Regions from separate parts of the Mesorhizobium sp. M1143 genome, predicted to be linked through region 1. Evidence: riboswitches for the same ligand, from Rfam matches in the RefSeq annotation. Region 1 holds a riboswitch; the other holds the start of a gene.
What was found. Region 1 has a riboswitch for S-adenosylmethionine ahead of metX (homoserine O-acetyltransferase MetX). Riboswitches for the same ligand answer to the same signal wherever they lie in the genome.
Positions count from the first base shown of each region.

Region 1 (11,525 bases):
GCAGCTGCACCGATCTGGAGATCGACGCCTCCGCGAGCGGCGGGCGCGGGCTGCCGCCGCTCGACGGCAGCGGCGACGCGACGCTGAAGAACGGCGTCGCGCTGATGAAGACGCAGGCCAGGAGCCTGCGCGGCCAGGCGGTCGACATCCACAAGCTCGATCTGTCGTCGGGAACCGCGCGCATCACCGTCTCCGGCCCGGTGTCGGTCGACGCCAACGGCCTGGTCAATGCCGACCTGACGATCAAGCTGCAGGATCCCAAAGCCGTGGCGGCAATCCTCGCCACCGCAATCCCCGAGCAGAAGAGCCAGATCGAGCAAGGCTTTGCCGGTCTGGCGCTGCTCGGCAACGAACCGTCGATGCCGCTCAAGGTGGTGAAGGGCAAGGTCTCGCTCGGCTTCATTCCGCTGGGCAAGATCAAGCCGCTCGATTAGAGCAATTCCAGGAAAAGTGTGAGCGGTTTTCCGTCCGGAATTGCGTTAAAACAAAGAGATAGAGCATGATCGCAAAGAGCGGGAATGGCTTTTGGGGAGAGATCATGCTCGAGCAAGCCGACGCATGAACCGACCGGTGAAACTGCTGAGCGTTGGCGCGCTGACGCTCGATACCATCCTGCGCGTCGAAACCCTGCCCACGCATCAGGGCAAGTTCATCGCCTCGGACGGCATCCAGATCGCCTCGGGCATGGCGACAAGTGCTGCCTGCGCCGCCCGCCGTCTCGGCGCCGAGGTGTTCCTGTGGGCAAGTGCAGGTGACGATGCCGTCGGCGACCAATTGCTTGCCGGCATCAAGGCCGAGGGCGTCGATTGCGGCTTTGTTCGCCGCGTCGAAGGCGCCCGCTCGGCGCTGGCCGCGATCCTGGTCGACGCTCATGGCGAGCGCATCATCGTGCCCTTCTACGACCCAAAGGCGCAGGCCGACCCCGAGGCGGTGCCTGTCGCCGATCTTTCCGGCTTCGATGCCGTGCTGGTCGATGTGCGCTGGCCGGGCGCCGCCGCTCTTGCCTTGACCGCCGCGCGCAGCGCCGGCCGTCCCGCCATCCTCGACGCCGACACGGCGCCGGTTGAGGTGCTGGAGCGCCTGCTGCCGCTGGCATCGCACATCGTCGCTTCGGAGACGGCGGCACGCATCGTCTGCGGCCACGCGCTGGACCCCGAAACCGCCTGTGCCGACCTCGCCAGCCGCACCGACGCCTTCGTGGCGGTGACCGGCGGCGCCTCGGGAAGCTGGTGGCATGACCGGTCCGCCGGATGCGTGCGCCACATCGCGGCGCCGAAGATCAAGGCGGTCGACACGCTTGCCGCCGGCGACGTGTTTCACGGTGCCTTTGCCGTCGGGCTTGCCGAAGCCATGCCTATCGAGCAGGCCTTGCGCTTTGCCAGTGCTGCCGCCGCGCTCAAATGCCAACGCTTCGGCGGCCGGCTGGGAGCGCCAAACAGGGCCGAGACAATGGCCATGCTCGAAGCGACGTGGCCCGCTTGAGGGAACTTAGCTCTTCGCCGGATGTTCCACCGCCTGGCGGCCAAAATCCGGCACGTCGATGTCCTGGCCGGCCTCGATGATCGAACGGCGAACGGCCCGGGTGCGGGTGAACAGGTCGAACAGCTTGTCGCCGTCGCCCCAGCGGATCGCCCGCTGCAGCGAGGCGAGGTCCTCCGAAAAGCGCGCCAGCATTTCCAGGATGGCATCCTTGTTGTGCAGGCACACGTCGCGCCACATGGTCGGGTCGGAGGCGGCCAGACGGGTGAAGTCGCGGAAACCGGAAGCCGAATATTTGATCACTTCCGACTTGGTCACCGATTCCAGATCGTCGGCCGTGCCGACGATGTTGTAGGCAATGATGTGCGGAAGATGCGAAACGATGGCCAGCGTCATGTCATGATGCTGCGGGTCCATCGTGTCAATGTTGGAGCCGCAGCGCCGCCAGAATTCCGACAGCTTTTCCAGCGCGGCCGGATCGGTTCCCGGCAGCGGCGTGAAGATGCACCAGCGGTTTTCGAACAGCTCGGCGAAACCCGCATCCGGGCCCGATTTCTCCGTACCTGCCAGCGGGTGCCCCGGAATAAAATGCACGCCTTCCGGCACATAGGGCTGCATTTGCGCAATGACGGAGGCCTTGGTCGAACCGACATCGGTGAGGATGGCGCCTTTTTTCAGCGCCGGCGCGATCTCTTGCGCCACCTCGCCCGACGATCCCACCGGCACCGAGACGATGATCAGGTCGGCATCGCGGACCGCTTCCCTGGCGTCGGTGGTGTAGCTCTCGCCAAGACCGAGCTCCTTCGCCCGTGCCAGCGTGGCCGGGCTGCGCGTCGCGATGGCGACATGGCGGGCCAGGCCCTCGCGGCGGATGATGCGGGCCAGCGACGAGCCAATCAGGCCGATGCCGACCAGCGCGATCTTTTCAAACATCGGTAATGTCATTGTTTCAGCTTTTCAGGAATGTCGTGAGGGCGTCGATGACGCCGCGATTGGCTTCTTCGGTGCCGACGCTCATGCGAAGCGCATTGGGAAAGCCATAGCCGGTAACGCGCCGCAATATATAGCCGCGCTGGGTGAGGTAGTCGTCCGCCGCCTCAGCCGAATGCCTCTTGTCGTCGGGAAAGTGGATGAGGACGAAATTGCCGACGCTGGGCGTCACGCGCAGCCCAAGCTTCGTCAGCTCTTCATTCAGCCAGGTAAGCCAGGTCTCGTTGTGCAACGAACTGCGCTCGACATGGGCGCGGTCGCGGATGGCGGCAATGCCGGCCTCGATCGCTGTTGCGTTAACGTTGAAAGGGCCGCGGATACGGTTGATGGCATCGACTATGTGCAGTGGGCCATACATCCAGCCGATGCGCGCGCCGCCAAGGCCGAGCTTGGAGAAGGTGCGGGTCATGACCACATTCTGTGCGCTGCCCGCCAGCTCGATGCCGGCCTCATAGTCATTGCGCCTGACATATTCGGCATAGGCCGCGTCCAGCACCAGAAGCACGTTGCCCGGGAGCGCGGAATGCAGACGGCGGACCTCCTGGAACGGCAGATAGGTGCCGGTCGGATTGTTGGGATTGGCGAGGAAGATGATTTTGGTCCGCGGCGTCACCGCGGCCAGGATCGCGTCGACGTCGGCGCGCTCCTCGGTTTCCTTCACAGCAACCGGCTTGGCCCCCGCCGACTGAATGTAGATCTTGTAGACCATGAAGGCATGTTCGGTAAAAATCGCCTCATCGCCTGGCGCAAGATAGGTCTGCGCCAGCAGGCCCAAAATCTCGTCGGAACCGTTGGAGCAGATGATGTTCGCCGGGTTGAGGCCATGCACCTCGGCGATCGCTTCGCGCAGCCGGCGGGCGGTGCCGTCGGGATAGACATCGAGCTTGGCAGCCACTTCACGCGCGGCCTCGATCGCCTTCGGCGACGGGCCGAGCGGGTTCTCGTTCGACGACAATTTATGGACCTTGGCGACGCCGGCCGGGGCAGTGCTCTTGCCCGGCACATAGGCGTCGATGTCCATAATGCCCGCGCGGGGCGTCGGCCGTGCCTTGTCCGCTTTCTTGTCCATGTCGCAAATCCATCGAGAATGCCTCCGTCCGGAGGCCGCAGCGGAAATACAAGCCGTAGCCGCGAATGTCGAGAGGCGGGCAATAGCTGGCCGTTGACGCCGGGCCGCACGAGTTCTAGAAGAACGCAACAGTTCCGTGGTGATTTGGCCGGTCGGCTTGCAGCCACGTTAAACAACTCGCTAAAGGGCCGTTTGCGTGACGTAACCGGCTTTGCGATCGCATTGCCGGTTTTTTATTGCCTGACGGCGGGCAAGGAGAGTCACATGGCCGCGCTCCGCGCTACAAAAACCAACAACGAGGCCGACAACCCGTCGAGCCCTGTGTTGCGTTTTGGCCCTGACAAGCCGCTGAAGCTCGACGCCGGCACGCTTTTGTCGCCGTTCCAGATCGCCTACCAGACATATGGCGCCCTCAACGATGCCCGCACCAACGCCATCCTGGTCTGCCACGCGCTGACCGGCGACCAGCATGTCGCCAGCACCAATCCGGTGACCGGCAAGCCCGGCTGGTGGGAAGTGCTGATCGGTCCCGGCAAGATCATCGACACCAACCGCTTCTTCGTCATCTGCTCCAACGTCATCGGCGGCTGCCTCGGCTCCACCGGTCCGGCCTCGACCAATCCCGCCACCGGCAAGCCCTACGGCCTCGACCTGCCAATCATCACCATCCGCGACATGGTGCGGGCGCAACTGATGCTGGTCGACCATTTCGGCATCGAAAAGCTGTTTTGCGTGCTCGGCGGCTCGATGGGCGGCATGCAGGTGCTGGAATGGGCGTCATGCTATTCCGAGCGCGTCTTCTCGGCCCTGCCGATCGCCACAGGCGCACGCCATTCCTCGCAGAACATCGCCTTCCACGAGGTCGGCCGCCAGGCTGTCATGGCTGATCCGGACTGGCATGGCGGCAAATATTTCGAGCACGGCAAGCGCCCGGAAAAGGGGCTCGCCGTGGCGCGCATGGCCGCCCACATCACCTATCTGTCGGAAGCCGCCCTGCATCGGAAATTCGGCCGCAATCTGCAGGACCGCGAAGCGCTGACCTTCGGTTTCGACGCAGATTTCCAGATCGAAAGCTATCTGCGCCACCAGGGCATGACATTCGTCGACCGCTTCGACGCCAACTCCTACCTCTACATGACCCGTTCGATGGATTATTTCGACCTCGCCGCCGACCATGGCGGCCGGTTGGCAGATGCCTTTGCCGGGACCAAGACCCGCTTCTGCCTGGTGTCCTTCACCTCGGACTGGCTGTTCCCGACCGAGGAGAGCCGCTCGATCGTGCATGCGCTCAACGCCGCCGGCGCCTCCGTCTCCTTCGTCGAGATCGACACCGACCGCGGCCATGATGCCTTCCTGCTCGATGAACCCGAACTGTTTGCCGCCATCAAGGGCTTCATCGGCTCGGCGGCCCGCGCAAGGGGGCTCGCCTCATGAGCGTCAATGGCAGCCAGCGCGTCGACCTCGAAGTCGTGGCCAACCTGATACCGCCGCAGTCGCGGGTGCTCGATGTCGGCTCCGGCGACGGCCTGCTGCTCGAACTCCTGCAGGAGACCAAGCAGGTCGACGGCCGCGGGCTGGAGCTGTCACAGCGCGGCGTCAATGAATGCGTGGCGCGCGGTCTCTCGGTCATCCAGGGCGATGCCGATACCGACCTCGAATTCTATCCGGACAAGGGTTTTGACTTCGTCGTCCTGTCTCAGACGCTGCAGGCGACCCGCAACCCGAAGCTGGTGCTCGACGAGCTGCTGCGAATCGGCAACCGCGCCATCGTCTCCTTCCCCAATTTCGGCCACTGGCGGGTGCGGCTGTCGCTGTTCGTCAATGGCCGGATGCCGGTGACCGCGGACCTGCCCTATTCCTGGTACGACACGCCCAACATCCATTTCTGCACCATCCGCGACTTCGTCAATCTGGTCGAGGAACTCGGCGCTTCGGTCGAGAAAGCCACCGCGCTCGACGGCAACGGCCAGAAGATCGGCCTGTCGATGCCATGGTGGTTCTGGAATTTCTTCGGCCAGCAAGCGGTGTTCTTGCTGAAGCGGTAGTTTGCCCCTATTCCAGCACGTCCGTCGCCTTGTGCGGGTGCTGAACGCCATCGGCGATGATCACATCGGCGTGGGAGTTGTCGGTGCGCAAGGCCAGAATCTCGCGATAGGCTGATGAATCGTACCAGCCCCACGCATGCGCCCTGTCCGGAAACTCGATGACGATCAGATGCCCGGGCCATTCGTTTTCGACCACGTCCATGTCGCCGCCGTGGACAAGGAAGCGGCCGCCGAACGGCTCCAATGTGGCGTCGATCCTCTGCAGATACTCGACAATCTGCGGGCCCATTGTGACTTGACGCATATGGGCGACGGCGTAGGCGGCCATGGCTGAACTCCCTGTGAGATCGAAGCCCGACGACCGGCTTCGTTGGCGCAATCTGCAGACATGATGGCCATCGGTCGATTACGTCTGGGGTAATCGGCCGGCTTACCGGCGTCCTGGCTCAACAGTTTGTGATGACATTGCCGCTGGTTTTTTGTAGCGTCGAATCGAATGCCATCCCGGGGTAAGGCTTGGACGGCGACCATCAAAACCTCCGGCCTCCAGGCATTTCGGGGCACAATCGAAGCAACATGTCCAAGGCAACCGACCTCGCTCCGCTGATCTCGGTGATCACACCGACGCACAATCGCCGCAGCAAGGTGGTGCGCGCCGTGGAGAGCGTGCTGGCGCAGAATTTTCCCCGGTTCGAACACATTGTCGTCGATGACGGCTCGACCGACGGTACGGCAGCCGCACTTGCCGAAATCCGCGATCCACGGCTGATCTATGTTGGCTCGAAATGGCGCGGCGCCAATGCCGCCCGCAATGCCGGCATCGAGCGGGCGCAGGCGCCGGTGGTGACATTCCTCGATTCCGACGACGTCTATTTGCCGGATCGCCTGGCGCGGACGCTGGAGCAGTTCGACAACAATCCCTCGCTCGAAGTGCTGATCAGTTCCTTCGTGTCGCTGAAGGGCAATCGCCGCACCAACTGCGTCAACCGCGAGGCGCTGCTGAGCCGCGACTCGCTGGAGCGGGCCCTTGTCGCGCAGACCATCTTCATTGCCGGGTCGGCAATCACCGCCCGGCGCGAGTCGCTGCTGGCCATCGGCGGCTACGACAGTGACGTCACGCGCATGCAGGATCGCGAATTGTTGCTGCGCTTTGCCCGTCGCAGCGGCGCGCAGCTGTCCGAAGTGATCGACTGGAAAAAGTACAACTCGGAGAATTCGATCTCCGGTCGCCGGGACGGCTATGTCGAAGCCTATGCGAGCTTGATCGACAAGCACCCCTATATCGCCGACCGCTACCCCTACATTCCGCCTTACATGATCGCCCGGCAGCTCATCGCCGATGCACTCAAGGGCAGGGTTTCGCAGGCGTTCTCCGGCTATATGGCCAACCGGTCGTCGAAGGCGCTTGGCTATTCGCTGCCGCAGCTGTTGCGTGGCTATGTCGGCGGCCGGCGCTGGCGCCGCGATCTCTATGCCGAATTTCGCGACAAATACGGTGCACGGCCGGCCTGAAGTTTGCCGACAAGCCGCGCAGCGGCTTTCCCCTCCGAACTGCCTCAAACCTCATTTGTCGAGTTCCGGCAGATATGGGTCGGAATATAGCCGCCGGTCGCGTTCGCCCTGCAGGCAGTCCATGGGTGCGGCGGCATCGATCGGGACCACGGTCGCATCTGCGATGCCGCTCACCTCCAGGATCAACTTGCGGCGTATGGCGGTGGCGAATTCCGAGGCCGCATAGATCGGCAACACGAAGGAGCCGGGCCCACCGGTGACGCAGTCGTCATAATACTGGTCGAGATGGCTGAAGGTCGGCGACGGGCTGATCAGGATCGGCAGGCCGTTGATGACGATGCCCTTGGCCACCGCCGCATCGCGTGTCGTGGCGACGGGCAGCCCGGTGTTGTTGGGACCGTCGCCGGAAATGTCGATGACGCTGCGTGGCGCATCGAACCCCGTGCCCTCGAACAGCCCGGCGCCGAAGGCAAGCGCGCCCGAAATCGAGGTGCCGCGAAAGCTGCGGAACGGCCGCGCTTCTATTCTGTCGGCGAAGGCGTTGGCGCTCTCTGCGCTGTCGATCACCTGCCAGGCGATGACGCCATCCTCGCGCACGACGCCCGCCCATTCGAAATAGGCAAGCGCGATGCGCCCGGTGGTTCCCGAGCGCACGGCCTTGATGAAATCGGGATGCCTGAGCGCCTCGACATAGCCCGCGCGCTGCAGCGCGAACTCCCTCTCGTCCATCGACTGTGAGATGTCGACGGCCAGCACCAGTTCGACATCCACGGCAACGGCCGGGGCAGCCACGGGCGTGGTGCAGGCAAGGCAGGCAAGCAGGCTGAGCGCATCGAGCATGGCCGCACCACGGACGTTTGGACCCGTGAATCTTCGCCGCGATCGCGGCGAAATAAAGCCCCTTCTACTTCTTTCGCCGCACGGCCGCTTTCGGCGGCGGGTCGATGGCGCCGGTCCTGACTCGGGCGGGTTTCAGTGGCGCAGCACCCGTATCCTTCACGATGTTCAATGCGCGTGGAAAGAAATGACCATTGTGCAGTCCGCGCCCGATGTTGAGGATCGCGGTTTCCGGCAGGCGTTTCTCCAGCATGGACAGTACCCTTCGCAGCGAAGGACCATCGAACGCGTCCATCGCTTCGTCGATGATCACCCATTTCGGCTGCCGCAAGGCCAGTCTGGCGAAGGCCAGCGACCGCTGTTCGTCATCGTTGAGTTCACGCTCCCAGCGTGCGGAACGGTCGAGCGAGGATGACAGCCGCTCGAGGCCGACCTCGGCCAGCACCGCCCCAAAATCAGCATCGCCAGCCGGCGCCGAGCCATTCGGATGCAGCACTTCGCGTAACGTGCCGGCAGGAAAATACGGAACACGCGGCACGAAAATCGGCGTTTCTCCGGCCGGCAAGCCGATCCGCCCGCTGCCCCAGGGCCAAAGGCCGGCAATGGCGCGGAAGAACAATGTCTTGCCGGCGCCTGGGTCGCCGGTGATCATGACGCGCTCACCGGGATGGATCTCGACATGGCTGTCTGAAAGTTTGGTGCAGCCCTCCGGCGAGGCCACTTGGAGCTTCTCGAAGGTCAGGCTGCCATTGGCGTTATCGCCGAATTCGATGCGCTTTTCCTTGTCGTGCAACACATCGGTTTCATCGAGCGCAATGCGGAAGTCGGCAACGCGCATCAGCGTGGCGCGCCAGTCGGCGATGCCGCCGATATTGTTGATGAACCAGCGCAGCGACGAGTGCACCTGGTTGAAGGCGCCGACCGCCATCATCAACCCGCCAAAGCTGATATCGCCTGAAAAATAGACCGGCGATGCCACAAGGATCGGCGCCACCACGGTGATCCAGCCATAGGTATCGGTCACCCAGGAAAGGTTGATCTGCGCTTTGTAGATGTTTCGCATCGCGCCCAGCACCGTGCCAAGGTCGATTTCGAGCCGTCTCTTGGCATCGGCTTCGCCGTGATAGAGCGCGATGGCGTCGACATTCTCGTTGACGCGCACCATCCCGGAACGCAGCTCGGCCTCGCGGGTGTAGCGGTCGCTGTTGAGGCGGATCAGCGGCCGCCCGACCAGCCAGCTCAGCCAGGAGGCGATGCCGGCATAGAGGAACGCGGCCCAGACCATGTAGCCCGGTATCGCCAGCGACCAGCCGTTGATGTGGAAGACGAAGCCCGACGAGAGTTGCCAAAGCACGCCGACGAACGACACCAGCAGGATGAAGGATTGCAGCAGGCCGACGCCGAGGTCCGTCGACAGATCGGACAGATGCGCGGCATCCTGCTGCATGCGCTGGTCGGGATTGACGCCGATGGCGCCGGCATTGGCGAGCCGGAAGGCCCGCGCCGGCCGCATCCATTGGTCGATCAGGTCGAGCGTCAGCGCCTCGCGCAGCTTCAGCCGGATCATCTGGTTGAGCCAGGTCTGAGCGATGTTGAGCAGCAGCAGCGTGCCGGCAATCACGGCAAAGATCATCAGCTGGTGCAGGAAGGCCGCCATGTCGCGACGCGCCAGCGCATCGTAGAAAGGCTGGTTCCAGCGGTTGAGCAGAACCTGGCCGATCGACGTCGCGACGATGACCGCCATAATGCCGACCGACGTCCAGACCAGCCACTTGCGCACCGGTGAGCCTATCAGCGCCCGTTTGATCGTCGCCACCTGATCGCGCAGGCTGCTGGCATCGACGGTTACCGGCTGAGCGGCGGCGGACTTGTCCGGTTGATCAGCCATGCACGAGGTCCTTGCGTTCAGAAGCGTTGCTGAAACCAGATGGAGAGACTTGAAGGCATCCGCCGCTCAAACGGACCGCGAATGCATCTGCGACAGATAGGTGGGAAAAACCCACGCAACACCAGTTTTCATGATGATCACGAAGGTGTCACCTGACGCGTCGTCGATGTCACCCCTTCCGCCCGGCGGCCAAGCCGCGTCGCACCGTGCGGTGACAGTACCGGCACGAAGACACGGCGCGAAGCGCGCTGCGCGACCGGCACGCCCTGATAGAGCCGCTTCTGCGCCTCGACCACGATGACGCCGGAAAAGATCGGCCAGAACCGCCGGCCGGCGCGCTCCAGCACATTGTGGAACCGCATCATGAAGCGCCGCGGCGATGGCGGGAAGAACAGCGCGTCGGACCAGGAAGCCGGCGTGAAATTCGCCTCGCGCAGCAATTCTGTCAGCTGGCCGCGCGAGAACGGCCGGCCATTGCCGAACGGCGTGTGCTCGAACCGCGCCCAGACACCGCGCCGGTTGGGCACGACGATGACGACGCGCCCTGCCGGCGACAGCACCCGCCAGATCTCGTTCAGCGTCTCGCGCGGGTTTTCGACATGTTCGAGCGAATGCACGAGCAGCATGCGGTCGATGCAGGAATCGACCAGCGGCAATTCCTCGTCGAAGACCAGCGCCGTAGCCGTCGGCCCGTTCGCCGGCCAGACGACGGCGCCTTGCGTAGCAGGCATGAAGGCAAACACCCGCTCGGCATCGGTGCCGAACCGCTCCAGCCACGGCAAGGTATAGCCGAGCCCGACCAGCCGCTCATTCGGCACTGTTGCCCATATTGAGGACAGCGCCATGGTGATCGAGCGTTCAGCCAGGCGGCCGAGCGTGGTCGAATAGAAGGAGCGGAGATCGACGATATCGGAATGCATGCGCGGGACGGTAGCTGCGATGCCGCCGAAGTTCAACAAAGCCGCCAGGCTCTGCAAAGCTAGATGACATCAGCGGCCAAGCGCCCTATGTCTGCGCCAACAGATGGAGAGATGCCAATGCCGGTCGAAATCGAACAATTCATGTGCCGCAGCGACAATTTCGGTGTGCTGGTGCATGACCCGAAAAGCGGCGAGACCGCCATTATCGACGCACCCGAAGAAGCGCCGATCATTGCCGCTATCGAGCGTACCGGCTGGAAGCCGACGATGATCCTGACCACCCACCACCATGTCGACCATGTCGAGGCCAATCTGGCGCTGAAGGAGCGCTTCAAGCTGCGCATCGTCGGACCGGAGGCGGAAAAGGAAAAGATCCCCGGCATCGACGAGACCGTCGGGCAAGGCTCGGTCGTCCATCTCGGCGGTGAGCGGATCGATGTCATCGCCACGCCCGGCCACACTGCGGGCCATGTCTCCTATCATTTTCCGGCCTCGAAAGTGGCGTTCACCGCCGACACTTTGTTCGCGCTCGGCTGCGGCCGGCTGTTCGAATGCAAGCCGCCGGTGATGTATGAGTCGCTGAAGAAGCTCGTCGCACTCCCGGCCGACACGGTCATCTATTGCGGCCATGAGTATACGCTTTCGAACGCCCGCTTTGCGTTGACCGTCGACCCGACCAATTCGGCGCTGAAAGAACGCGCCGCCAAGATCGAGACCCTGCGCGCCGACAACAAGGCGACGCTGCCGACCACGATCGGCGAGGAATTGTCGACCAATCCGTTCCT
Region 1 is NZ_JAMYMJ010000052.1:25-11,549, forward strand. Features, by position in the region: partial or broken gene NKH35_RS25760 (DUF2125 domain-containing protein) at 1-434, shown strand, start outside; gene NKH35_RS25765 (sugar kinase) at 559-1,482, shown strand; gene NKH35_RS25770 (prephenate/arogenate dehydrogenase family protein) at 1,489-2,424, opposite strand; gene hisC (histidinol-phosphate transaminase) at 2,429-3,538, opposite strand; SAM riboswitch at 3,665-3,742, shown strand; gene metX (homoserine O-acetyltransferase MetX) at 3,803-4,972, shown strand; gene metW (methionine biosynthesis protein MetW) at 4,969-5,583, shown strand; gene NKH35_RS25790 (DUF1330 domain-containing protein) at 5,591-5,911, opposite strand; gene NKH35_RS25795 (glycosyltransferase family 2 protein) at 6,160-7,095, shown strand; gene NKH35_RS25800 (DUF1194 domain-containing protein) at 7,147-7,935, opposite strand; gene NKH35_RS25805 (ABC transporter ATP-binding protein/permease) at 8,000-9,820, opposite strand; gene NKH35_RS25810 (class I SAM-dependent methyltransferase) at 9,958-10,740, opposite strand; gene gloB (hydroxyacylglutathione hydrolase) at 10,858-11,525, shown strand, end outside.

Region 2 (11,525 bases), on a different contig from region 1:
GCAGCCTTCGCTCGCCTTCTTCAGCCAGTCCATCAGCACGAACTTGTCGGAGATGACGGCATCGAGACGGCCGTTCTGCAGGTCGGTGATCGCCTCTTCCTGGGTGGGGTAGAGTTTCGCCTCGGCGCCGGCCTTGCCATAGGCGTCCTGCGCATAGTCGGCCTGGGTGGTCGAGGCCTGCGCGCCCACCGTCTTGCCGGCAAGGGCTGCCGGTTCGGTGGAAGTGAGGTCGCTGTCCTTCGGCGCCACCAGTGCCAGCGGCGTCGTGTAGTATTTGTTGGTGAAGGCGACCTGTTTCTTGCGCTCCTCGGTGATGCTCATCGAGGCGATGATGGCGTCGAACTTTTTCGCCTGCAGCGCCGGGATGATGCCGTCCCAGTCCTGGGTGACGATCTCGCACTCGACCTTCATCTGCGCACACAGCGCATTGGCAATGTCGATGTCGAAGCCCTCGATCTTGCCGTCCGCGGTGATGGTGTTGAAGGGCGGATAGGCGCCCTCGGTGCCGATCTTCAATTTCTCCTGCGCCTCAGCCAGCGAGCCGGCCGATATCACCAGCATGGCAGCGCTCGCTGCCGATATGATCCATCTTGAAATCTGCATTTTGGTTCCCCTTGCGCGCCGTTCTCTTGCCGGCCACCGAAAGGCAGCCAAGCATGGTGAGGCAGCGCAGGCAAGTATTTTGCCTGACGGTGATCGAAGGTTCAGCCGGCGGGGCGGAAATGCTTGGAGAGCTTGAGGCCTTGCGCCTGGTAATTCGAGCCGAGATCGGTGCCGTAAAGCGCCTGCGGCCGCTTCAGCATGTGTTCGTAGACCAGCCGGCCGACGATCTGGCCGTGGTCGAGGATGAACGGCACTTCGTGGCTGCGCACTTCGAGCACCGCCCGGCTGCCGGTGCCGCCTGAGGCCGAATGGCCGAAGCCCGGATCGAAGAAGCCGGCATAGTGAACACGGAATTCGCCAACCAGCGGATCGAAGGGCGTCATCTCGGCGGCGTAGAGCGGCGGCACGTGCACGGCTTCGCGGCTGACCAGGATGTAGAACTCGTCCGGGTCGAGCACCAGTTCGCCGGCGCCGCTCTTGTAGAGCGGCTCCCAGAAATCGACGGCATCCTGGGCGGCGCGCTTGTCGACATCGACCAAGCCGGTGTGATGCTTGCCGCGATAGCCGACCAGGCCGTTCTGGTCGCCGTCGAGATCGATCGACAGCGCAATGCCGCCGCCGGAAATGTTGGGCGGCTCGGTCGCCACCAGCATCTCGGCGCGGTGCAATTCGTTCAGTTCTGCCTCCGACAACAGCGCGTTGCCAGTGCGAAAGCGGATCTGCGACAGCCTCGATCCGGCGCGTACGACGATCGGGAAGGTGCGTGGACTGACTTCGAGATAAAGCGGCCCGTGATAGCCGGGGGCGATCTTGTCGAACTCATGGCCGCGATCGGTCATCACCCGGGTGAAGATGTCGAGGCGGCCGGTCGAGCTTTTCGGGTTGGCCGAGGCCGACACGTTTGCGGGCAGCGCCAGGCTTTCGAGCAGCGGCACGATGTAGACGCAGCCGGTTTCCAGCACCGCGCCCTCGGCGAGACTGAATTCGTGCAATTTCAGCCGGTGAAGCTTGTCGGCCACCAGATGATCGGGACCCGGCAGGAAGGAGGCGCGCACGCGAAAAGCCTTGTCGCCGAGCCTGAGATCGAGGCTCGCCGGCTGCACCTGGTCGACATCGAGCGCGCGCGGCGACTTCAGCGCGCCGGACTGAAACAGCGCGGAAATGTCCTGATCGGGAAGAATGCCTGTCTGCCGCAAAAGGCTGGCTCCGCTCCAAGGTCGGTCTCTTTGTGGCAGGTTCTTGCCGCAAAACCGCTGGATATTATTGCGGAACCTGCCTGGTACAAACCTCTTAATGAAGCCGGCAATTGACGCAAGCGCAGGTGAGGTCTAAAGGGTCGTTATCCCGTGGTGATTTGGCCGGTCGGCTTGCAGCCACGTTAAACAAGTCGCTAAAGGACCGTCGGGCCGCAAGGCCATATGGACCGGTTGCGACTTTCGCGGCCGGTTTTTTTGTGTCTGGAACAAAAGCGATGAGCACCAAGAAGCGTAACTGGAAACCTCAGACCGCACTCGTGCACGGGGGAACGCTGCGTTCCCAGTTCGGCGAGACGTCCGAAGCGATGTACCTCACCCAAGGCTATGTCTACGAGACGGCGCAGGCTGCCGAGGCCCGTTTCAAGGGCGAGGAGCCGGGCTTCATCTATTCGCGCTATGCCAACCCTACCGTCGACATGTTCGAAAAGCGCATGTGCGCGCTGGAGGGTGCCGAAGATGCGCGCGCCACGGCGTCCGGCATGGCGGCGGTGACGGCAGCGCTCCTGTGCAGCGCCAAGGCCGGCGACCATATCGTTGCGGCGCGCGCGCTGTTCGGCTCCTGCCGCTGGGTGGTGGAGACGCTGGCGCCGAAATACGGCATCGAGGCAACGCTGGTCGACGGCACCGACATCGCCAACTGGGAAAAGGCGGTGCGGCCGAACACGAAACTGTTCTTCCTGGAAAGCCCGACCAATCCGACGCTGGAAGTGGTCGACATCGCAGCGGTGGCGGCGCTCGCCACCTCGATCGGCGCCAGGCTGATCGTCGACAATGTCTTTGCCACGCCCTTGCAGCAGAAGCCCTTGCAGCTCGGCGCCCATATCGTCGTCTACTCCGCGACCAAGCACATTGACGGCCAGGGACGCTGTCTCGGCGGCATCATCCTGTCGGACAAGAAATGGATCGACGAGAATTTGCACGACTATTTCCGCCACACCGGCCCGAGCCTGTCGCCGTTCAACGCCTGGACGCTGCTCAAGGGCCTGGAGACGCTGCCGGTTCGGGTGCGCCAGCAGACGGAAAGCGCGGCCAAGATCGCGGATTTCCTGGCAGGACGGCCGGAAATCGCCCGCGTCATCTATCCCGGCCGCGCCGACCACCCGCAGGCCGACATCGTCAAGAAGCAGATGACGGGCGGATCGACGCTGATCTGCCTCGACGTCAAGGGCGGCAAGCAGGCGGCCTTCGCCTTGCAGAACGCGCTCGACATCGTGCTGATCTCCAACAATCTCGGCGACGCCAAGAGCCTGATCACCCATCCGGCGACCACCACGCACAAGAACCTCAGCGACGAAGCTCGCGCCGAGCTTGGCATCGGGCCGGGAACGCTCAGGCTGTCGGTCGGTCTTGAGGATACGGACGATCTGCTGGAGGACGTTGCGCAGGCGCTGAAGGCAGCCGGATAGGCCGCGAGGCGTCACGCTCCCGACGAAACCTCTTCCAGTTCGGCCGTCTTGGTGCCGATGGTCATGATGTTGCCGCGCCAGTCGACGGCGCCGCTCAGCCAGCCGCGCGCCCAGATGGCGGGAAGCATCATGTCGCGCACCATCATCGCCGGGACCATGCGCAGCGACAGGTGCCAGCCCTTGGCCGCGGCCAGCGCGCATTCGGGAATGTAGGCCGCCGTCAGCACGGCCAACACCGTGGCCGGCAGGCTGATGCCGGCACTTGCGGCCGCCACCAGCGCCAACGCCAACGGCACGGCGACGCCGGTCAGGATCTCGGGTGCGAAAAACAGCGGGAAAGTGACGCGGCGCAACCGCGCCCAGCGCGCCTGGCGCGACCAGATGTCGGGAAGTCGGCGCTGCCCCAGTGGTTGCTCGAAAGGCGAGGCAACGAGATTGACGTGCAGGCCCAGTCCGTTGACCAGCTTGGTTGCAGCAGCATCCTCGGCGATCTCGGCGGCCAGCGCACGGATACCGCCACTGGTATCGAGCATCGGCTTGTTCCACAGCATGCTCTTGCCTTGGGCAAAGCCGAGACCGAGCGCCTCGCCGGCATATTGCCAGCGCGCCTGCAGCGTGTTGAGGAACGCGCATTCGACCTCGGCCCAAAAGCCATCCGGCCGAGAGCCGATCGGCGTCGAGCAGATAAGCCCGGTATTGGTCCGCCAGGCCGCCATCAGGTGCTGGACGTAATCCCTTGGCATCAGCACATTGGAATCCGCCAGAATAACCCAATGATAGCGCGCCGCTTCCCAGCCCTTGACGCAGTTGTTGAGCTTCGGGTTGCTGCTGACGCGGTCGTCGCCGATCAGCAGCCGGGCCGGCACGTTGGGAAACAGGACGATCGCCCTGTTTATCAGTTTGACGACGGGATCGTCGGCGTGAGCGACGCAGAAGATCAGTTCGTAGCGCGGCCAGTCGAGCGAGAAGGCTCGCTGCAGCGTCTCTTGTGTGAACGGCTCCACGCCGCGCGACGGTACGACGATCGAGACCGGTGGCTGCTCGTCGGACGGCGGAGGGATAAGGCGACGCGCTTGCAGTTTCGACGAAGCAAGCAGGATGCTGGCGAGATTGGAAAGAAGCAAAGCGGAGGAAGCGAAGGCGGCTGTGAGAGCTAGTTCCATGAGATCTGGTCACTCCGGAAAGGCCGCTCGCGGCTGCTTTGTCAGTCGACAGATGGGCCTTGAGTCGCCGGCAAGGTTTGCCCACACCAACACTGTCATGTGTCACTTAAATGACATTGTTTGTCGGCACCTCCGCTTTGAGGCTGGCAGGACATGCCGTTGTGCGCGTATCAAACCGCATAGCGCGACAAATGTTCCTTGCCGCGCAACCGGAGCAGCCCATGTATCGCGCCGTCACGCGCAACATCGAAGTGCAGGTCAGACCGTTCTACCTGGAGGACCGCTCGGACCCGGCGGAGAACCGTTATGTCTGGGGCTACCAGGTGACGATCGACAACCAGTCGGACGATTTCGTGCAGCTTATGTCGCGTTACTGGCACATCACCGACGGCAGCGGCCGGATCGAGGAAGTGCGCGGCGCCGGCGTGGTCGGCGACCAGCCTGAGCTCAATCCCGGCGACAGCTATCAATACACGTCAGGCTGCCCGCTCTCGACGCCCTCCGGCTTCATGGTCGGCCACTACACCATGCGCAACAAAAAGGGCGAGACGTTCGACGTCGCTATTCCCGCGTTTTCGCTGGATCTGCCGGGGACGCGGCGGACGGTGAATTAGGGGTTTTCTCCCCATCTCTATACGGGGAGAAATGCCCGGCAGTGCAACGAGGGGCGCCGCCGGACTCATGAGGTTATCTTCCACGCACATGACGTAGGCTATGCGCGGCCATTCACCAAAGTTCGCGCTGCCCCTCATCCGCCCTTCGGGCACCTTCTCCCCGTGAACGGGGAGAAGGAAGAGATGCTACTGAGTTGCAAACTCCGCCGGGTCGAAGTCGTACTGCTTCGAGCAGAACTCGCAGGCGACGTGGATGCCGCCATCTTCGGTGCTGTCCTTGATCTCCTGCGCGGAAAACCCCTCGAGGATGCCGCGTATCTTGTCCCTTGAGCAGGAACATTGGTCGGCGACCGGCACGCCGCCGAAGACGCGCACGCCATGTTCGTGGAACAGCCTGTAGAGCAGCCGCTCGGCGCCGATGGTCGGGTCGATCAGCTCGGTCGGCTCGATGGTGCCGAGCAGCGCCACCAGCTCGCGCCACGAATTGTCGGCCGGCTCCTGCGTCACGTCACGCGGATCGCCGTCGCCGCCCGAAATGTCGGGCACGCGCATGCGCTCGGGTGACTGCGGCAGGAACTGCGCCAGGATGCCGCCGGCGCGCCACTGCTCACGAGCGCCGCCGGGACCTGGCGTCAGCAGCTTGGCCACCGACAGCCTGAGGTCGGTCGGGATCTGCTCCGACTGGCGGAAATAGGTGCGCGCGGCGTCCTCCAGCGTCTCGCCGTCGAGCTGGACGATGCCCTGATAGCGCTGCGTGTGCGCGCCCTGGTCGATGGTCAGCGCCAAAACGCCGCTGCCCAGCAGCGTCTGCTGCGAGGTCTGGCCTGCGGCCACCAGGGCCTCCAGCCGGTCGGCGTCGAAACGCGCATAGGCGCGCAATGCCGAAGGCGTGGAGAAATCCGCGACCAGCATGTCGACCGGGCCGTCGGTGCGGGTCTGCAGGATGAACTTGCCTTCGAATTTGAGCGAGGTGCCGAGCAGCACCGTCAGCACACAGGCTTCCGCGAGCAGGCGGGCGACCGGCTCGGGATAGTCGTGACGGTTGAGGATGGCGTCGAGCATCGGCCCGAGTTGCACGGTGCGGCCGCGCACGTCGAGCGGGCCGACCTCGAAGGGTACGACATGATCGTCGCCGGCATAGCCGAACTCGCCGAGTCTGGGGTGATGTTCAGTCACTTGATGCGTTTCCAACATGACAAAGCTCCAGGGCGCGGCCATGCGGCCCGGAGGGGTGCATGCGTCCAAACGCGCTTGATTTGCGTGATGGGGCGCAAATAGGCATCGCGCCGCCCCGGATCAAGCGCTTGGAGATCAAGCGCCTGGAGATCAAGCGCCCAGACACCAGGCCAAAACCGCCTTCTGGGCGTGGAGCCGGTTCTCGGCTTCGTCGAAGACAACCGAATGCGGACCGTCGATGACCTCGTCGGTGACTTCCTCGCCGCGATGCGCCGGCAGGCAGTGCATGAACAGGGCGTCGGGCTTGGCCCTCGCCATCAGCGCCGCATTGACCTGATAGGGCGAGAAGACATTGTGGCCGCGGGCGCGGTGTTCCTGGCCCATCGACACCCAGCAGTCGGTGACGATGCAGTCGGCTTGGTCGACGGCTTCCTCGGGCGAGCGGGTGAAGTGCAGCTTGCCGCCATTGCTCTTCGACCAGTCGATATGCTTTTGCGCCGGCTCGCTGCCTTCCGGCACTGCGACGTTCAGGTTGAAGCGGAACCGCGCCGAAGCTTCGAGCAGCGAATGCAGCACGTTGTTGCCGTCGCCGGTCCAGGCGATGGTCTTGCCGGCAACCGGACCGCGATGCTCCTCGAAGGTCATGATGTCGGCCATCAGCTGACAGGGATGGGTGTCGTCGGTCAGCCCGTTGATGACCGGAATCGTGGCATTCTCGGTCAGCTCGAGCAGCCGCTCATGCGACGTGGTGCGGATCATGATGGCGTCGACATAGCGCGACAGCACCTTGGCGGTGTCGGCAATGGTCTCGGAACGGCCGAGCTGCATTTCGGTGCCGGTCAGCATGATGGTCTCGCCGCCGAGCTGTCGCATGCCGACGTCGAAGGACACGCGCGTGCGCGTCGACGGCTTGTCGAAGATCATGGCCAGCACCTTGCCTTCGAGCGGTTTGGTCCGTTCGCCGGCCTTGAGGCGCGCCTTGCGCACCACCGCATCGTCCAGCATCAGGCGCAGATCGCCTTCGGAAACGGCGGAAAGATCGGTGAAATGGCGAAGGCTCATCGGGAATGGTTCTCGGGATTACTTCGCGGCGGCCGCGGCGATGGCGTCGGTCAGGCCCTTGGCGCCGGCGCGGATGCGATCGAGCGCTTCGCCGATCTCGGCGTCGGTGACGGTCAGCGGCGGCAGCAGACGAATGACGTTGTCGCCTGCCGGCACCGCCAGCAGATGCTGGTCGCGCAGCGCCATGTTGACCTTGGTGTTGGGCATGGCGCATTTCAGGCCAAGCATCAGGCCGCTGCCCCTGATGCCTTCGATGACATCAGGAAATTCGTCGGCGACCGCCGCCAGGCCCTGCTTCATCAGCAATGCCTTGCGCTGGACGTCTTCGAGGAAGCCGTCTTCCAGCACGACGTCGAGCACAGCGTTGCCGACCGCCATGGCCAGCGGATTGCCGCCGAAAGTGGTGCCATGCACGCCTGCCGTCATGCCGACGACAGCGTCGTCGGTGGCGAGGCACGCGCCCATCGGAAAGCCGCCGCCAATACCCTTGGCAATCGCCATGATGTCGGGCGTCACGCCGGTCCATTCATGCGCGAACAGCTTTCCGGTGCGACCGATACCGCACTGGACCTCATCGAAGATCAGCAGCAGGCCGTGCTGGTCGCAGAGCTGCCGCAGCCGTTTCAAGGATTGCGTCGGCACCGGGCGGATGCCGCCCTCGCCTTGCACCGGTTCGATCAGGATCGCGGCGGTCTCTGGTGTGATCGCCTTTTCGGCGGCGTCGATGTCGTCGAAGCCGACCTGGTCGAAGCCTTCGACCTTGGGCCCAAAACCTTCGAGATATTTGTACTGGCCGCCGGCGGCGATGGTCGCCAGCGTGCGGCCGTGGAAGGCGCCTTCGAAGGTGATGACCCGGAAGCGCTCGGGATGGCCCTTGACGAACTGGTAGCGGCGCGCCGTCTTGATCGCGCATTCGAGCGCCTCGGCGCCGGAATTGGTGAAGAACACCTTGTCGGCGAAGGTGGCGTCAGCCAGCCGCTCGCCGAGCCGGGCCTGCCCCGGGATCTCGTAGAGATTGGAGACGTGCCAGAGCTTGGCCGCCTGTTCGGTCAGCGCCGAGACCAGATGCGGATGGCTGTGGCCCAACGAATTGACCGCGATGCCGCCAGCGAAATCGAGATATCGCTCGCCCTTGTCGGTAACCAGCCAGGTGCCTTCGCCATGGTCGAAGGCCAAAGGGGCGCGGGCAAAGGTCTCGTAAAGCGCCGAACCGCTCATTATATGCGTCTCCGGTACCGGAAAAATCAAAAAAGCCGCCAAAGCGGCGGCCTTTGCGGCTTATCGTGTTTTTCGGCCATGAAGTCAACGAAAACGTCGCGCAGAGGCGCGCGGCAAGCTCCCGACGAGACGCCGGCTCATAAGCGACCGGGCAAGTTGGGGAAAACCTAAAAAACCGATTCGTGTTGCACCTGGGACTCTTGTCACCGAGTCAACACATGAGGTAATTGTAGTCGGGAAATAACTAGATTTCGTGCGGCGGACCTAATCACCTAATATATGTGGTGTCTGCCCCGGCAAAGATTGCCGGGTCGGGAACGGATTCCGGCTGCCGCACACATAGCAGGAGCGCGGTCTCATGAACTGGACTGACGAGCGGGTCGAACTTCTCAGGAAACTGTGGTCGGAGGGCTTGAGCGCAAGCCAGATCGCCGCACAACTCGGCGGGGTCAGCCGCAACGCGGTCATCGGCAAGGTGCACCGGCTGAAGCTGTCGGGCCGCGGACGCTCGACCGCGACGCCGGCGCGTCAGAAGAAGACAACGCAGGGATCTTCGATCCAGAAATCGGTGCCTCGCGCCGCAACCACGCAGCGCCATGTCACGACGTCGATCGGGGCGAACGCGCTGCAGGCGCAGTTCGACGCCGAGCCAGTGGCGCGCCACTACATCCGCCCGGTCGAAAACGTCGTCGTGCCGATCTCGCGGCATCTGCAGCTCACCGATCTCACCGAGCGCACCTGCAAATGGCCGAATGGCGACCCGCTGTCGGAAGACTTCAACTTCTGCGGCAACGAGGCGGCTGAAACCGGACCTTACTGCAAGTACCACGCAAGGGTGGCGTTCCAGCCAGCTTCAGAGCGGCGCAGGAGCCGGTAGTTAGGAATAGGGATTGGGGACTGGGCAGTAGGGAATGGGGTAGCGCTCGTGAGGCGCTACCTTATACTGCCTACTGCCTACTGCCTACTGCCTACTGCCTACTGCCTACTGCCTACTGCTGCCTGCCCCCTCACAGCCACCCACTCTTCCGAAATCGCCAATACAAAAACGAGCAGATCAGCGCGATCGAGACCAATACGACGGGATAGCCGTATTGCATCTTCAGTTCCGGCATGTCGTCGAAATTCATGCCGTAAATGCCGGCGAGCGCCGTCGGCACCGCCAGGATCGCCGCCCATGAGGCCAGCTTCTTGGTGTTCGCGGTTTCCTGGCTCTGGCCGACCAGCAGGCTGGCTTCGAAAGCGAACGCCAGAACCTCGCGCAGGCTGTCGATCTTTTCCTGCACGGTGCGGATATGGTCGGTGACATCGCGAAACAGCGGATGCATGGCGGTATGGATCTGCGGCAGGTCGGCGCTGGTCAGCCGGCGGCAGACCTCGACCAGCGGCAGCGCCGCATTGCGCAGGCGCAACAGATCGCGGCGCAGCATGTAGAGCCGCTCGATGTCGGGACCGGTCATCGGCTTCAGCAGCACCCTGTCCTCGATCGCCTCGACCTCGTCCTCGATCTGCTCGAGCACCGGCATGTAGTTGTCGACGATGAAGTCGAGAATGGCGTAGAGGACGAAATCCTCGCCCTTGGCCAGTGAGTGCGGACAGCTTTCCCAGTGCTGGCGCACGGCGGCGTATGAGGTCGAGGGACCATGCCTGACGCTGACGATATAGCCGGAGCCGACGAACAGATGCGTCTCGCCGAAGGTGACGCGTCCGTCGATCAGCTGTGCAGTGCGGGCAACGATGAACAGCGCATCGCCATATTGCTCGATCTTCGGCCGCTGGTGCGGATGTTCGGCGTCTTCAATCGCCAGCTCATGCAAATGGAATTGCGCCTTGACGCGCAGCAGAAGCTCGCGGTCGGGTTCGAGCAGCCCGATCCAGACGACATGGCCCGACTTCTTGGCCCATTCACCGGCTTCCTCGATCGGAATGTCGGCGATCCGCTTGCCGGCGGTGTAGACGCTCGACGCGATGATGCCGGACGATGCCGGCGCCGGCTTGAACTCTCGGACATATTCCATCGCAGCCTCCTGAGCGCCTGGCCTTGGCCAGGAACCGAGACGCTAACATCCGGGCAGTTTAGCGCAATATGATTAAGCGTTCGAGGGGCGCGCGATCACTTCACCGGCAGCGCCGGCAGGGCAACCTTGTCGGTCTTGTCGCCCTTTGGACGCTCGGCCGGCAACTGCTCGCCGGTGACGATGTAGTAGATCGTCTCGGCAATGTTGGTGGCGTGGTCGCCGATGCGCTCGATGTTCTTGGCGCAAAACAGCAGATGCGTGCACGGCGTGATGTTGCGCGGATCTTCCATCATGTAGGTCAAAAGCTCGCGAAACAGCGAGGTGTACATGGCGTCGATCTGGTCGTCGCGGTCGCGAACGAAGCCTATTTTCTCGACCGAGCGCGAGGCATAGACGTCGAGCACTTCCTTGAGCTGGGTCAAAGCGAGTTCGGCCAGCGCCTCGAGGCCGCGAAACAGGCTGGTCGGCTGGCGGCCGTCAATGACGCTGACCACACGCTTGGCGACGTTCTTGGCGAGGTCACCGACCCGTTCGAGGTCGGCCGAAATGCGGATGGCGCCGACGATCTCGCGCAGATCCGTCGCCATGGGCTGGCGCTTGGCGATGATGACGATGGCTTTGTCGTCGATTTCGCGCTGGCCATCGTCAAGCACGATGTCGTCGCGGATGACCTTCTGGGCGAGGCCGGGATCGGCATTGACCAGCGCCTGGATCGCCTGCTCGACCATGCGCTCGGCATGGCCGCCCATCGCAGCGATGCGCTTCGCCAGGTATTTCAGCTCTTCGTCATAGGCGCTGACAATGTGTACGGACTGCATGGGCGAAATGCCTTCCTTAAATCTTTGGCCTTTTGCGTCGTTTCCTCGACCCCTGTGCTGATACGCTAGCCGGATGACAGAAAGAAGAAACAGGCAGTTAGCAGATAGTACCGCCTCAGCCTGCCGGCAAATGGACCGTGAACGCCGCGCCCTTGCCAACCTCCGACTTGATCGAAAGCCGGGCGTTGTGGCGC
Region 2 is NZ_JAMYMJ010000002.1:309,365-320,889, reverse strand. Features, by position in the region: gene NKH35_RS03255 (ABC transporter substrate-binding protein) at 1-603, opposite strand, end outside; gene NKH35_RS03250 (2'-deoxycytidine 5'-triphosphate deaminase) at 705-1,799, opposite strand; SAM riboswitch at 1,940-2,017, shown strand; gene NKH35_RS03245 (O-succinylhomoserine sulfhydrylase) at 2,075-3,265, shown strand; gene NKH35_RS03240 (ceramide glucosyltransferase) at 3,277-4,428, opposite strand; gene apaG (Co2+/Mg2+ efflux facilitator ApaG/CorD) at 4,650-5,042, shown strand; gene NKH35_RS03230 (Hsp33 family molecular chaperone) at 5,229-6,260, opposite strand; gene argF (ornithine carbamoyltransferase) at 6,369-7,280, opposite strand; gene NKH35_RS03220 (aspartate aminotransferase family protein) at 7,299-8,498, opposite strand; gene NKH35_RS03215 (GcrA family cell cycle regulator) at 8,857-9,375, shown strand; gene NKH35_RS03210 (magnesium and cobalt transport protein CorA) at 9,506-10,513, opposite strand; gene phoU (phosphate signaling complex protein PhoU) at 10,609-11,331, opposite strand; gene NKH35_RS03200 (ATP-binding protein) at 11,447-11,525, opposite strand, start outside.
Region 2: it holds a riboswitch for S-adenosylmethionine, as region 1 does, so the genes downstream of both, NKH35_RS03245 (O-succinylhomoserine sulfhydrylase) here and metX (homoserine O-acetyltransferase MetX) in region 1, are expected to answer to the same signal.